3 regions of the Propionispora hippei DSM 15287 genome follow, and region 2 is predicted to be linked to each of the others. Evidence: riboswitches for the same ligand, from Rfam matches in the RefSeq annotation. Region 2 holds a riboswitch; each other region holds the start of a gene.
The links. A riboswitch is a leader RNA that binds a small molecule or an ion and turns the genes downstream of it on or off. The one in region 2 is predicted to bind cobalamin.
Positions count from the first base shown of each region.

Region 1: linked by a shared signal. The riboswitch ahead of cbiD (cobalt-precorrin-5B (C(1))-methyltransferase CbiD) and the one ahead of F3H20_RS17020 (PepSY-associated TM helix domain-containing protein) in region 2 are both predicted to bind cobalamin.
Region 3: linked by a shared signal. The riboswitch ahead of F3H20_RS12215 (NAD(P)/FAD-dependent oxidoreductase) and the one ahead of F3H20_RS17020 (PepSY-associated TM helix domain-containing protein) in region 2 are both predicted to bind cobalamin.

Region 1 is NZ_FQZD01000004.1:61,723-64,976, forward strand. Features, by position in the region: gene F3H20_RS00290 (thiamine pyrophosphate-dependent enzyme) at 1-116, shown strand, start outside; gene F3H20_RS00295 (2-oxoacid:acceptor oxidoreductase family protein) at 116-646, shown strand; cobalamin riboswitch at 1,103-1,277, shown strand; gene cbiD (cobalt-precorrin-5B (C(1))-methyltransferase CbiD) at 1,360-2,460, shown strand; gene cbiE (precorrin-6y C5,15-methyltransferase (decarboxylating) subunit CbiE) at 2,445-3,071, shown strand; gene cbiT (precorrin-6Y C5,15-methyltransferase (decarboxylating) subunit CbiT) at 3,068-3,254, shown strand, end outside.
Region 2 is NZ_FQZD01000042.1:27,492-30,745, forward strand. Features, by position in the region: gene F3H20_RS17005 (PTS system mannose/fructose/sorbose family transporter subunit IID) at 1-411, shown strand, start outside; gene rplM (50S ribosomal protein L13) at 723-1,163, shown strand; gene rpsI (30S ribosomal protein S9) at 1,187-1,579, shown strand; cobalamin riboswitch at 1,741-1,914, shown strand; gene F3H20_RS17020 (PepSY-associated TM helix domain-containing protein) at 2,035-3,254, shown strand, end outside.
Region 3 is NZ_FQZD01000020.1:60,310-63,563, forward strand. Features, by position in the region: gene F3H20_RS12210 (SDR family NAD(P)-dependent oxidoreductase) at 69-827, shown strand; cobalamin riboswitch at 967-1,149, shown strand; cobalamin riboswitch at 1,386-1,570, shown strand; gene F3H20_RS12215 (NAD(P)/FAD-dependent oxidoreductase) at 1,996-3,254, shown strand, end outside.

The DNA of each region.
Region 1 (3,254 bases), on a different contig from region 2:
CGGAAGCAATGACCGGCAAGTTTGTTATCGGTGAGCTCTACCATTCGCCCACGGCGGAATATACGGCGGAATATGCCAGACTGGTGGCGCGGCTGCAGGAAGGGGGCAAGGCGTAATGCTGGAAATCAGTTTAAGTGGTACCGGCGGACAAGGGTTGATTCTGGCCGGCATCATTTTGGCGGAGGCCGCCATTCTTGACGGAAAACAGGCCATACAGACCCAGTCGTACGGACCGGAAGCCCGTGGCGGAGCAAGTAAGGCCGAAGTCATTATCAGTGAAGACGAGATTGACTATCCCAAGGTATTGGCGCCGGATATTCTGTTGGTGATGAGCCAGGAAGCCTGCAACAAGTATGCCGATATACTAAAGAAAAACGGCAAACTGCTGGCGGATTCCACATTGGTAAAGGAAATCTCCGGCCGTGAGGCCGAAGTGATTGACTTGCCGATTACCAGGACAGCCCGCGAGGAACTGGGCAATGCCATGTTTGCCAATATCATTGCACTTGGGGCGCTGGTGGCCGCGACCGGTGCGGTTAGTGAAGCGTCTTTAATCAAGGCAGTACTGGCCCGGGTGCCGCGCGGTACGGAAGAAAAAAATCAAAAAGCCTTAGCTTTGGGTAACCAGTTATATGCCCAGCGGTAGCTATTCGGAAGGAAACGTTCAGGCAAGGTTGAACGTTTCCTTTTCACATCCGGTCTGTCTGTATAATCTGGCTCTGTTAGGGAACCATTGATGTAATGAGCCTGCCGGACTGGCGGAAAAAGGTTTGTCAGGCTGTGTACGTACTCAGGAATAATAAACAGTGTCTTAACGGACCGGCCAAGCAGGAAAACAAGGCGCCGGGGTGGAATAAGATAAAATAAGACAAAATTTGCAAGGGAACCGCTGATTAATTCACGCTGCGCGTCCTGACGGATCTTTTTCCGCCTGGCTGCGTCAGCAAAATCTTGAAATAGGGGCCGCTTATTCCTGCGGTTTTACTTCCTTGCCCGGCGAAAAAATCTCTCGCTAGGCTGACAGGATCACTCAAATCAGCGGTTACCTAGAATGAGTGATTCCCCGGTGTTGCAGGATGGTTTCAGGCGATATTGCCGTAGCTGAATAAGGAAGGAAATAGGTGCTTGTCATGCTTAAAAGGGAATGCCGGTGAAATTCCGGAGCGGTCCCGCCACTGTGATGGGGAGCAGATTCGCGGTAGCCACTGGGATAACCGGGAAGGTGCGGATGTGCGTTGATCCGAAGTCAGGAGACCTGCCTATTTTAACACACACCGTTATGACCTACGGAAGATGGGCAGGTGGGTAAAATCTACATTGTGTTGTTTTTTACCCTCTTGTCACAGGGGGTTTTTTAGTTTGTTCAAACAAATGCGAACAGGGATTACCACAGGCACCTGTGCGGCAGCAGCAGCCAAGGCCGCTGTTTTGGCCTGGTGCGGCCAGCAGGTGGAGCAGGTTGTTGTATTGTCACCTCAGCAAAAGTCCATTGCTGTTGCCATTGCCGACAGCAGCAGAACCGAACGGGTTGGTAAGGCGGCAGTCGTGAAGGATGCCGGCGACGACCCCGATATTACTAATGGCGTTACGATTGAGGCAGCGGTAGAGATGGCGGAAGGCGCGGATATTGTTTTACGGGCGGGGAGCGGCGTGGGAACGGTTACGCTGCCCGGCTTGTCCGTGCCTGTCGGTGAACCGGCCATTAATCCGGGACCCCGTCAGATGATTCTGTCGGCTGTCCGGGACGCTCTGCCCCCGGGTTGGGGTGCGGTTGTCACCGTATCCATTCCCGGCGGCGAAGCGTTGGCGGCCCGTACGTTAAATCCTGTACTGGGTATAGAGGGCGGTTTGTCGATTATTGGTACAACCGGGATTGTAGAGCCTATGTCGGAAGAAGCATTTAAAAACTCGCTGGCGCCTCAGATCAGCGTGGTGAAAGCGCTCGGCCACGATGCGGTGGTGTTTGCGCCGGGTAAGATCGGTCAGGATATTGCGATAAAAAAATGCGGTTTGCCGGCCGAGCAGATTGTGCAAACCAGCAATTTTATCGGCTTTATGTTGGAACAGGCCGTTCGGTACGGGATGAAGCAGGTCTTGCTGTTTGGCCATCTGGGGAAGATTTGCAAAGTGGCGGCCGGAATTTTTCATACTCATAACCGTATGGCCGACGGCCGCATGGAAACGCTGGCGGCTTATGCCGCATCGCTGGGGGCGTCACAACAGACGGTTCAGGCCATTTTGCGGTGCGCCACTACCGAAGCCGCGTTGCCGCTTATTGAAAACGCCGGTTTGCGGCAGGTGCATGCAGTGCTGGCGGAACGGGCCAGTCAACGGGCCATGCGGTATGTATTTCAGGACCTGGAAGTGGGAACGGTCATTGTCACGCTGCAGGGGTCCATATTGGGCATGGATGCAGGTGCCGTCAGGATAGGGGAGAAGTTAGGGTGGAACATAAAATAATTGTGGCAGGCATCGGGCCCGGCTCGGCGGACTATCTGCTGCCGGTTGCCAAGCGAACCATTGAGCAGGCCCGCGTTCTGGTGGGCGGTAAACGGGCGCTGGAAACGCTGGCGCCGGCAGGCGTAAAAAGCAAAGTCATTGACGGCGATATTGCCGGTGTGTTGTCTTATATAGAAGAGGAACTGGCCTCGCACGATGTGGTTGTCATGGTATCCGGCGATCCGGGATTTTACAGCTTATTGCCGGCGATCCGCCGCCGGTTTCCCCCAGCATGCATCGAAGTGATTCCCGGCATCAGTTCCCTGCAGTTGGCATTTGCCCGTACAAGCGACTATTGGCAGGATGCCACACTGATCAGCCTGCATGGGCGCAAAGCCGATGCAGCGGCGTTGGCTTACCGGTGTGATAAAAAACTGGGGATTTTAACAGACAGTGAGAATAATTCCCGTACGATTGCCAGGTATTTACTGGCAGCCGGCTGGCCGGCAGCTACGCCGGCAGTTGTTTGTCTGGCGCTGTCCTATGAAAATGAACAGGTTGTTACGGCTACCCTGGAGGAATTGAGCAGCCGGGAAGGATATTCACATTGTGTAATGGTGGTGAAAGCATGACCTATCATGTGGGAATCAGCGACGACCGGTTCATCCGGGGCAATATTCCGATGACGAAAGCCGAGATCAGGATACTGGTGCTGGCGCGGGCAAAAATCAATCCCGGTGATACGGTGATTGACATTGGGGCCGGAACCGGTTCCCTGTCGGTCGAGGCGGCCCTGCAAAGCGGTTACGGTGAGG
Region 2 (3,254 bases):
AATATATGGGGCGCAGTGATTTACGCAGTGGTGATGTTCGCCATTACGTACATTATCTCCGTAGGAAACTTCATGTTTGGCTATCATGCGGGCAGTGATGCCATCATGGATTTCCTCGAGCGCGGCATACTGAATAAGCTGCTCAAGGGTGCTTCGATCATGGGCTGCATGGTTATGGGCGGACTGATCGTAAACTATGTTAAGGTGACCTGCGGTCTGACTGTCGTCACTTCAGGGGCGGAGTTCTCGTTGCAGAAAAGCCTGTTCGACGCGATCTTGCCCCATATTCTGCCGCTGGCCGCTACGATGGGTGTATATGGTTTGCTGCAAAAGAAATGGACCTCGGTCCGAATCATTCTGCTGATGGTTGTAATCGGCGTTGTCGGTGGTTTCTTTAATATATTTGTATAAATAAGCACTTGTGGGGCATCCTGAGGGGAGTTTCATCTTTGAGCGGCTTTCGATGGCGAAAGCCGCTCAAAGACTTGTTGCACTGGGAAGCCTTAACAGGTTTTCCTGTCGGAATCGTATTAAGTTTCCAATTTATAAAAAAGATAGAGCATTCCTGATAAAAAATGCAAATTATCCCTCGATAATCCTTGACTTTACCAGTCAGATTGATTAAAATGTTTTTATGAGATTTATGCCATGTATTCCATTAGCCCCGGAATTCAGGTTCAGAATCTAACCAACCCGTAACTTTTGCAACAAGGAGGGATACTATGAAAACAACATTTATGGCAAACGCAGCCAACGTAGAACGTAAATGGTATGTTGTAGATGCTGAAGGCAAGACTGTAGGTAGATTAGCCGCTGAAGTAGCCAAAATTCTTCGCGGAAAACATAAACCGACTTTTACTCCGCATGTTGATACAGGAGATCATGTCATCATAGTAAACGCAGCTAAGGTAGCGTTTACTGGTAAAAAATTGATCCAAAAAACATATTTCCGTCATTCCGGTTATCCAGGAGGTACTACCTTCACTACTGCCGGAAAAATGCTGGCTGAGAAGCCGGAAAGAGTTCTGGAAATCGCTATTAAAGGCATGCTGCCGAAAAATAGCCTGGGACGTCAAATGTACCGCAAATTGAACGTGTACAAAGGTGCTGATCATCCGCATGCCGCTCAGCAACCGGAAGTACTGGAACTTGATATTAGATAATACCGGAAAGGAGGAACATGAGTATGGCATTAGTTAGCTACTACGGCACAGGCCGCAGAAAAACTTCGGTTGCCAGAGTTCGTCTGGTTCCGGGAGAAGGCAATGTAATTATCAACGGCCGTCCGCTTGTTGAATATTTTGGTTTAAAAACTCTTGAACTGATTGTAAAACAGCCATTAAATCTTACCGAAACGATTGGTAAGTATGATGTATTGGCTAAGGTAGAGGGTGGCGGTCCTTCCGGACAGGCAGGCGCCATTCGCCACGGCATTTCCCGTGCTTTACTTAGAGTGGATCTCGAGTACCGCCCGTCTTTGAAACAGGCCGGCTTCCTGACTCGTGACCCCCGTGAAAAAGAACGCCGCAAATACGGTCTTAAGAAAGCCCGTAAAGCATCGCAGTTCTCGAAACGTTAATTTATTCAAAGCAGGACCCGCATCAACTCTGGTTGGTGCGGGTCTTTTTCTATTTACCGAATAAGTTAAGCTATTATTTTTCAACAATTTGACTGCATAAAGAATACTTAATAAAGTACCAATTGACATTTCCCCAAAAGTGCAGTATAGTAAGCGAGAAAAATAACAGATTTGGAACAGGTGCAATTGCGCTTAATAGAGAAGCCGGTACAAGCCGGCACGGTCCCGCCACTGTAAGGGGAGTCGCTCACAAGATGCCACTGGATATATTTCTGGGAAGGTGTGAGCCGATGAGGAACCTGAGTCAGGAGAACTGCCTGTTCAACAATCGCCGCTATGACCTGCGAGAGATGGGGAGGGGGATTTGGTTTGCTTGCGGTTTTTGCATGAGCCTTTTTCTTTGCATATGTGTGCGGAAAAGGCTCTTTTTTATTTTCAATTCAGGAGGAAAAACTATGCGTTATTGGTATAAAATTCACCGCTGGATTGGTTTCATTTGCCTGCTGTTCTTTCTATTGCTTTGCCTTACGGGGCTGCCGTTATTATTTAAGACGGAAATCCATGACTTTAATCTTTTGGATAAAGAAAATATGCATCCCGCCTCAGATTACAGGCAAATTTGGAGGGAAGTAGACGCTGGGGAAAGATTAGTGAAGGAAGGCTATTCCGGCAAGTCGATACGAAGTATTTCGGTCCAGCCCGATGAGGGAAGAATACTATTTCGGGTTCAGGACAAGGACAGCAACAAGCCGGTCGCTGCCCGGTTAAGCATGGGTGGCGAGCAGCTTGCCTATTATCCGTCAGACCATACCCTGCAGCCCTGGCACCAGGAGAAAATAAAATACCCCTGGCTGGCCGAATTCATGCATGAGATGCATCGTCTGCATATGTATCTTGGCATGGGCAAGGGCGGGATGGTGTTTTTAGGTTTCATGTGCTTTTTGAGCCTGGTCTCGGTTGTGTCCGGCTGCGTGCTTTACGGGCCGTTTATGAAACGAAGCCCCTTTGCCCTGATTGGCAACCGCAGTTGGCGGGAGCGGTGGTTTAGCTGGCACAAGTTTTTGGGCATTGTAACGGCTGTTTGGGCAATTATTTTATGTTTTAGCGGCGTTGTTATTGTTGTTTTTTCACTCAGCTACGGTTTGTATATTCAGGATTCAAAGACGGCGGCCCAGGACTATTGGCAGTCAGCTCCGGCGGCGGGAAAACATCTTTCCCTGGCTGAAGCCAAATCTTTTGTAATGGAAACCTTTCCTGACGATGTGATCCTTTCGCTTGATTTACCGGATAGAAGGCAGTCGCCGCCGGCTTATGTTTTCTACATTACACCGGCGACAGAGAATCCGCTGGATTTTTTGGGGCAGCTTGTTTTTATCCCGGACAAAAAAGGTATGGAGCCGCAATATTTCACAAAACCTTTACCGGATTATTTGTTTTTTGCCGGCTATATGTTGAAACTGCACATCCACAATCACGAACTGCTTATTTTAAAGATTCTATGGGCCCTTCTGGATATAGCGCTCATTTTTGTTATTCTATCCGGTCTGCTGGGGTGGCTCAGGAAAGGTGAAAAAATAGAACGCTCTTCTGTTGCCACGCCATCGCTCAACCGGCCGACGGCAGCAACCTGGAAATGGCCGGGTATTTTGGCCGGCTTAAGTCTGCTGGGCTTGTT
Region 3 (3,254 bases), on a different contig from region 2:
GGAACGCTTTTCCAGAAGGCGTAGTTAGCGGCCGTCCGGTCAGGATAAACGGACGAAGGGGGTAAGCAATGAACATACAGGGAAAAGCGGTACTCATTACCGGCGGTACCTCCGGTATTGGCCTGGCGGCAGCCAGGCTATTCCTGGAGCAAGGTGCCGGGGTTGCCGTTGTGGGAAGGGATCGGAAGAAAGGCGAAAAGGCGGTACAGGAATTAAGCTTATACGGAAAAGTCTGCTATATCGAAGCCGATGTGGCTAAGGTAGCTGACTGTCAGAAAGCGGTCATGCAAACCTGCAGGATTATGGGCCGGCTGGATATTGTCGTTAATTGTGCCGGTGCCTATCAGGAGAAAGTCATCGAAGAGGTTACCGAGGATGATTATGCAGCGATCATGGATGTGAATATGAAAGGGACTTATTTTATTGCTAAGTTTGCTGTGCCGGAATTAAAGAAAGGCAAGGGCGGCGCTATTGTTAATGTCTCTTCCGATGCCGGGCTGCAGGGCAACTGGCTGTGCACCGCCTATTGTGCGGCAAAAGGGGCTGTCAACACTTTTACCAAGGCTTTGGCGCTGGAGCTGGCGCCCTATGGCATCAGGGTCAATGCCGTATGCCCCGGCGATATTCAGACCCCTTTGCTGGAAAAACAATTGGAGCAGGTCGCGGACAGGGAAAGAACACTGCGGGATATGGCCGGTATTTATCCCTTGGGACGCTTGGGAACGCCCGATGAGGTGGCTCAGGTAATTTTGTTTCTGGCTTCGCCGCAGGCCGCTTTTGTTACCGGTGCCTTATGGTCGGTCGATGGCGGACTGACCGCCTGTTAAGGATTTTGGCTGGACAAACAAAAGAATAGAGAATACTGTATTCAATATTTAGCCTGTGTATACATTATATAGAAGGCTTTTTATTTGACTTCCTGTTTGCTGCATGATATGTTAAATGAGAAAGTTATGAATATACAATGAAATACGCAAAGAGGTAGGTGCCCTGCGGGGCTTAATAGGGAAGTCCGGTGCAAGACCGGTGCGGTCCCGCCACTGTAATGAAGAGTGACTCCAAAGGCAAGGCCACTGGGATATTATCCTGGGAAGGATTGGAGAAGCGATGACGCAGAGCCAGGAGAACTGCCTATCTGACAATCACCGATTGACCTGCGAGCGACGGGAAGGCGATTATAAGGGAAGTCTATATGCATAGGCTGTCTTTGGGTTGCCTCTTTTTAGGCATCTTGTATGACGCTTTGAAGATAGGTTTCTTTTGTAATCAATTTTTTCGGCAGCAGGCGAAAGTTGATGACAAAAGAAACCTATTTTATATTGTGAGGGGGGATTCCGGTTGCGACTGCCGGATTGGAGCGGGCAGTTGTTGTGGATTTTTAAAACGAAATACGCAAAGAGGTAGGTGCCCTGCGGGGCTTAATAGGGAAGTCCGGTGCAAGACCGGTGCGGTCCCGCCACTGTAATGAAGAGCGACTCCAAAAGGCAAGGCCACTGGGATATTCATCCTGGGAAGGATTGGAGAAGCGATGACGCAGAGCCAGGAGAACTGCCTATCTGACAATCACCGGTTGACCTGCGAGCGACGGGAAGGCGATTATGACGGAAAGTCTATATGCATAGGCTGTTTTTGGGGTGTCCGAAAACGGCTGAAGGAGCGGGCTTCCTTTGTAATCAACTTTAACGGCTGTGAGGTTGATCATAAAGGAAACCTGCTTTTTTGCATAAGTACGAATATGTTCTTATCTTATGTTTAACGGTGAAATGGTCGAAATAATCGAATGGCGGTAAATATAAAGCTATGACCAATACAATTTAATAGGGAACCTCTGATTTATGAGACTGTCGGTCTGGACGTACAGTGGGAATAAATCAATGGCTCCCTAGCTGGACAGAACAAAGAGAAGTCCGAATAAATGTCTGAACGGCAGATGTTTATCCGGCTTTTTTATTTTTTCTATTAATTAACTATTGCAGTCATACAGGGAGTGAAAATATGTCAACACTTAAATCCGATATCGTTATCATTGGTGGCGGCATCGTTGGTACGGCTATTGCCAGGGAATTAGCCAAATACCAGCTACGCGTTGTCTTGCTGGAAAAGGAACCGGAACTGGCCGCCGGAACCACCAAGGCAAACAGTGCCATCCTTCACGCGGGGTTTGATGCCAAACCGGGGACGCTGAAAGCCAGATTAAATGTACGGGGTAATGCTCTGTACCATGCGTTGCGGGAGGAGTTGTCTCTTGCCATCCAATGGATAGGTTCACTGGTTGTTGCTACTGATAAAGACGAACTGCAGACCTTAGCGGAACTTTTGAACCGGGGAAACCAGAACCAGGTGCCTGGGCTGGCCTTGCTGAGCCGGGAGGAAGTGCTGACCAAGGAACCCGGCTTAGTGAACGCTGAAGGCGCGTTGTGGGCGCCTTCAACAGGAATCTTTCTTCCGTTTGACGCTGCACTTGCGTTTGCCGAAAACGCTGCCCAAAATGGTGTGCAAATTCTTACAGAATGTCCTGTTACCAATATGGAAATAACCAATGGCCGGATTACCGGGGTCAGGACACCGCAAGGCTCGATTACAGCCAGCTATGTCATCAATGCCGCTGGACTTTATGCCGATGCGGTCGCCCGTCTGGCAGGTGATAGCAGCTTTACCCTTACTCCGCGCAAAGGCGAATATATATTATTTGATAAAAACGCCGGACCCAGAGTGAACCACGTACTATTTCCCACACCAACCAAGCACTCGAAAGGTATTTTAGTTGCACCTACCGTACACGGTAATACTTTCATTGGACCGAACGCCCAGAATATGCCTGAGGAGGAGAATTTGACGATAGCCGTCAAAGAAAATCTGGCGACAACCGCCGCCGGTTTCCAGGAGGTTATCACAGGCGCTAAACGTTTGTTCCCGGCTATACCGCTGAATGCATCGATTACCGAGTTTTCCGGTCTGCGGGCTGTTGCCGATAGCGATGATTTTGTGATTCGTCCATCAACGGTTGTTAACGGGTTAATTCATGCCGCCGGTATTCAGTCGCCTGGTTTGACGGCTGCTCCGGCCATTGCCGAGCTTGTCGCTGAACTTTTAAAAGAGTGTGGTTTGCTGCTGCTGCCTAAGAAAAAATTTATTAGCCATAATGAACCCAAAATTGTATTCCGTGAATTATCAAATGAGCAGAAACAAACGCTCATTCGTAAAAATCCATTATACGGACGCGTTATTTGCCGCTGTGAAACCGTTACCGAAGC